Regions from separate parts of the Peribacillus sp. RS7 genome, predicted to be linked through region 2. Evidence: riboswitches for the same ligand, from Rfam matches in the RefSeq annotation. Region 2 holds a riboswitch; the other holds the start of a gene.
The links. A riboswitch is a leader RNA that binds a small molecule or an ion and turns the genes downstream of it on or off. The one in region 2 is predicted to bind thiamine pyrophosphate.
Positions count from the first base shown of each region.

Region 1: linked by a shared signal. The riboswitch ahead of tenA (thiaminase II) and the one ahead of thiC (phosphomethylpyrimidine synthase ThiC) in region 2 are both predicted to bind thiamine pyrophosphate.

Region 1 is NZ_CP168135.1:4,369,867-4,372,074, forward strand. Features, by position in the region: gene ACDZ29_RS21840 (AMP-binding protein) at 1-97, shown strand, start outside; gene ACDZ29_RS21845 (SDR family NAD(P)-dependent oxidoreductase) at 150-896, shown strand; TPP riboswitch at 1,032-1,160, shown strand; gene tenA (thiaminase II) at 1,296-1,979, shown strand; gene ACDZ29_RS21855 (ECF transporter S component) at 1,993-2,208, shown strand, end outside.
Region 2 is NZ_CP168135.1:2,933,634-2,935,841, reverse strand. Features, by position in the region: gene thiC (phosphomethylpyrimidine synthase ThiC) at 1-869, opposite strand, end outside; TPP riboswitch at 1,003-1,117, opposite strand; gene ACDZ29_RS14780 (HAD family hydrolase) at 1,229-2,011, opposite strand; gene ACDZ29_RS14775 (histidine phosphatase family protein) at 2,195-2,208, opposite strand, start outside.

The sequences.
Region 1 (2,208 bases), 1.4 Mb from region 2:
TGAAATAATGGATGACTTTCCTCGTACGGCAAGCGGAAAAATCCAGAAATTCCGGCTCCGGGAAATGATAAATGAAAAGATAATAGACAATATATAAGCAGCTTAAATAAATCCATATTGACTAAATGGTGAAAGTGGAGGGGAATATGATGAATAAAAGAATGGCATTTATCACAGGTGCCGGGAGCGGAATTGGCAGAGAGATTGCAAAAAAATTGGCTTCTCGCAATTTTAACATCATCGTGGCTGATTTAAATCTTAAAAATGCAGAGGAAACGGTTTCTATAATCGAAAAGTCGGGTTTTGAAGCCAGAGCGGTCCATTGTGATGTAACGAAATTAGAAAGTGTTAAAAAAGCCGTTGAAGAATCAGTGAACCATTATCAAAGAATAGATATATTGGTTAATAATGCAGGCTGGGATAAGGTGGAACCTTTTTTAAAAAGTGATCCCAGCACATGGAAAAGGATTATCGATATTAATTTACTTGGGCAGATCCATACTTGCAAGGAAATTTTACCTCTTATGATTGAAAATGGTTACGGCAAGGTAGTAAATATTGCATCAGATGCAGCTAGGGTCGGATCAAGTGGAGAGGCAGTTTATTCGGCTGCTAAGGGAGGGGTGATTGCCTTCACAAAAACGATAGCAAGAGAAATGGCACGTCACAAACTCAACATCAATTGTGTTGCACCAGGCCCTGCTGATACTCCTCTATTTCAAGAAATAGGCTCTTATAATGTTGGTATAGCAAGCGCCTTGGAAAAAGCTATTCCATTCCGTCGGCTAGCTCAACCCGAGGACATTGCTGGTGCTGTTGCCTATTTCGTTTCGGAAGATGCAGGGTATATTACGGGGCAAACTCTTTCCGTAAATGGTGGATTAACAATGGTTTAATTGATCGTGGTTAGGTGGGTATGCAAGATTGAAAGGCTAGTAATCCTAAAGCAATATAGCTTGAAAACTTTTTCTAATCGTTTGACAATTGGATTTATCGTGTTAATATAAAGGCAAATGAATTATATATACAATTTGTACCACTAGGGGTGCTTTATAGGTGAAATTTGGTTTTACCTGAGAAGCTGAGATTAAAGTATGACTTTAAGACCCTTAGAACCTGATCTGGTTTATACCAGCGTAGGGAAGTGGGGTCTGGGACAATACGTTTCTGTATTATTTCAAGTACAACCACTTTCTTTACGTTAAAGAAAGTGGTTTTTTATTTGCAAAAAAGAGGTGATTAAAGGTTTTTATCCCGTATCATTCATTGAATAATAGAATTTGGAGGTAATGGACATGAAGTTTTCAGAGGAGATCCGCCAGGAAGTTGATCATATTTGGGAAGCTAGTTTTAATCACCCGTTTGTTGCAGGAATTGGAGATGGCACATTGCCATTAGAGTGTTTTCGTTTTTATGTTATGCAAGATGCCTATTATTTATCTCATTTTGCTAGAGTTCAAGCTTTAGGAGCAGTAAAGGCAACAGACTTACATACAACAAGCAGGCTTGCCGGCCACGCACAAGGAACATATGAAGCGGAGTTGAAGCTTCATGAAAATTTTTCTGAGAGATTAGGCATCACAAAAGAAGAAAGGGAAAATTTCAAACCCGCCCCGACTGCTTATGCTTATACTTCCCATATGTATCGTGCGGCTTATTCTGGACATTTAGGGGATGTTATTGCAGCTATCTTGCCATGTTACTGGCTGTATTATGAAATTGGCGAAAAGCTGCAAGGGTGTGAACCGGAAGAGCCGATTTATCAAGAATGGATAGCGGCTTACGGAGGAGAGTGGTTCCGCTCTTTGGTGGAAGAACAAATTGCGAGGCTTGATGAGATTGCTGAAAAAGTAACAGATGAAGATAAGGAAAGAATGAAGGAACATTTTATCCTTAGCAGCCAATATGAATACTCATTTTGGGAAATGGCTTATCGCTTAGAGACATGGCCTGCTCATAAGGAAATACTGGAAGTATAAAGGAGAATGAAACATGAAAAAAGGATTGAAATTAACGGATATATTAGTCACTATCGTGATTGCCGTAGCATTTGGAATCGTTTATATCCTTTGGGGTTCGATATATTATTCCGTTAAACCATTAGGATTACATCTAGATCAACTTATTTATGGAATGTGGTTTATAGCTGGCCCCGTTGCCTTTTTGATTTTACGGAAACCGGGTGTAGCACTTCTGGCAGAGATAGCT
Region 2 (2,208 bases):
TAATCGACACCTTGCTCGGCCTGCTCGATTAATGTATCCCTAAAAACTTCCCAATTTAAATCTTCCGCGACTCCATTCACTTTTTCCAATGCTTGATATATCGGAACAGTTCCAACTGGCACAGGCGAATTCCTGATAATCCATTCCCGGGTCGTGTGAATATTCTTTCCGGTGGAAAGATCCATTATATTGTCGGCTCCCCATCGTGTAGCCCAAGTCATTTTCTCCACTTCATCTTCGATCGATGAACTAACAGCTGAGTTTCCGATATTCGCATTTATTTTCACATGAAATTTTCGTCCGATGATCATGGGCTCACTTTCAGGGTGGTTAATATTTGCCGGAATGATCGCCCGTCCGCTAGCTACCTCTTCTCTTACAAACTCAGGGGCAACATTTTCCCTGATCGAAATGAATTCCATTTCTGGGGTAATGATACCTTTACGGGCATAATGGAGCTGGGTTACGTTTTGCCCTTCCATCGCACGCAATGGTTTTCTTTTCAATCCCGGAAAAATTTCTACTTTGGATTGTGAATCCACTTTTCTATACCCATTATCTTCTGGTTTTATTTCACGTCCTTCATACTCTTCAACGTCTTCCCGTTCCAGGACCCAGTTGCGTCTAATCGGGGCAAGACCTTTATGAATATCAATGGGATATTCTGAATCCGTATAGAAACCGCTTGTGTCATAAACTCGTAAAGGCGGATTCTCCTCTTCGCCGAATGCCCCTGTAGTCGGACTTAGCTTAATTTCACGCATAGGTACTTTAATATCAGGTCTAGATCCCTCAACATACACTTTTTTACTCCCAGCAAAACTGGACATAATTGAAACGTTCATGTCATTTACTGAATTACTCATGATTTCATTTCTCCTTTTTAAGTTCATTTAAAAAGGACAAAATCCAATCCATTTCGCACGAAAAAGCCAGGTCTCATATTTAAGACCCGGCTAACGTTAGTATGACTACAGAAATGACCAATTGAAATGGTCATTGTTTAGTAGATTCTAACTTCCCCACGCTGGTATGAACCAGATCAGGTCCTGAGGGTTAAGAAGCTTAAGCGCTTCTCTCTCAGCCCAACTTTTATTGGACACCCCTAGTCTAAATAATTTAATTGATTACAGGGTAACTATATATCACCCTTTTCACTCTGTAAATAATTTAAAAGACCTAATATTTTATTTCAACCTCTCCAAAATTCGTTACTTGAAGAGTAATTTTACAGGCTCTCAAGGATTGGGAAAAGCTCCTCTAAATGCTTGATTTCATAGGTTGGAAGCACTTCATTCCGTTCCTTATCATGGCGATTTATCCAAACCGACTTTATGCCTACCCGTGACGCTCCAAGGATATCCGTCATTAAATTATCGCCGACCATCAATACTTCATCCTTATCAAGCTCCATGATTTCCAAAGCATGCTCAAAAATGGAGGCATCCGGTTTACCTCTTCCAAACGCACCAGAAATGACGATTTGGTCGAAATAAGGAACTAGTTCAGGCGTAATTTCAAGTTTGGTGTTTTGCAGTTCAGGAGACCCGTTCGTAAGCAATAGCAATTTGTACTTCCCTTTTAATTCATCTAACACACGGAATGATTCTTCATAGATAAATGGCTTTTTGCGTCTCTCGGCAGGGAAACGTTCTGCCAGTTCAAGCCCAAATTCCGGGTCATCGATCCCTAATGCCTTCAAGCCTCTCGTCCACGCTTCTTTCCGATAAGCCGGTGCAATCCCGGCCATCTTCCGGAATTCATCATGATCATCCTGAAAATTTCCCCATAGCCCCTCAAATGGGTTGATACCGATCATTTGAGTAAAAGCATATGTATCGTAAGAAGAATAAAGCTCACGCGCTTCCTTCCGCACAGCTTCTTCAAACTCGTCGACATTCAAATCATATTTCTCCTTAGCCACTTCGCATGTAGCCACAAAAGCCTCTTTTACACTTTTCTGATCCCATAATAATGTATCATCTAAATCAAAAAAAACTGCCTTCACCAAAATGTCCACCCTCTTTCCCTATTATTGAATTCGTAAAAATTACACTATTACAATAATAAACCACAACCAATGGAAAAAGAATAATTATTCAGAAAATCCCTGCATCTTTCTTAAAATCAGCAAAATGTACGATGAACATCATACTTACCTTTTCTGATGGAAAACCCTATATTTCTTCACTTATCATCTTTCGAATA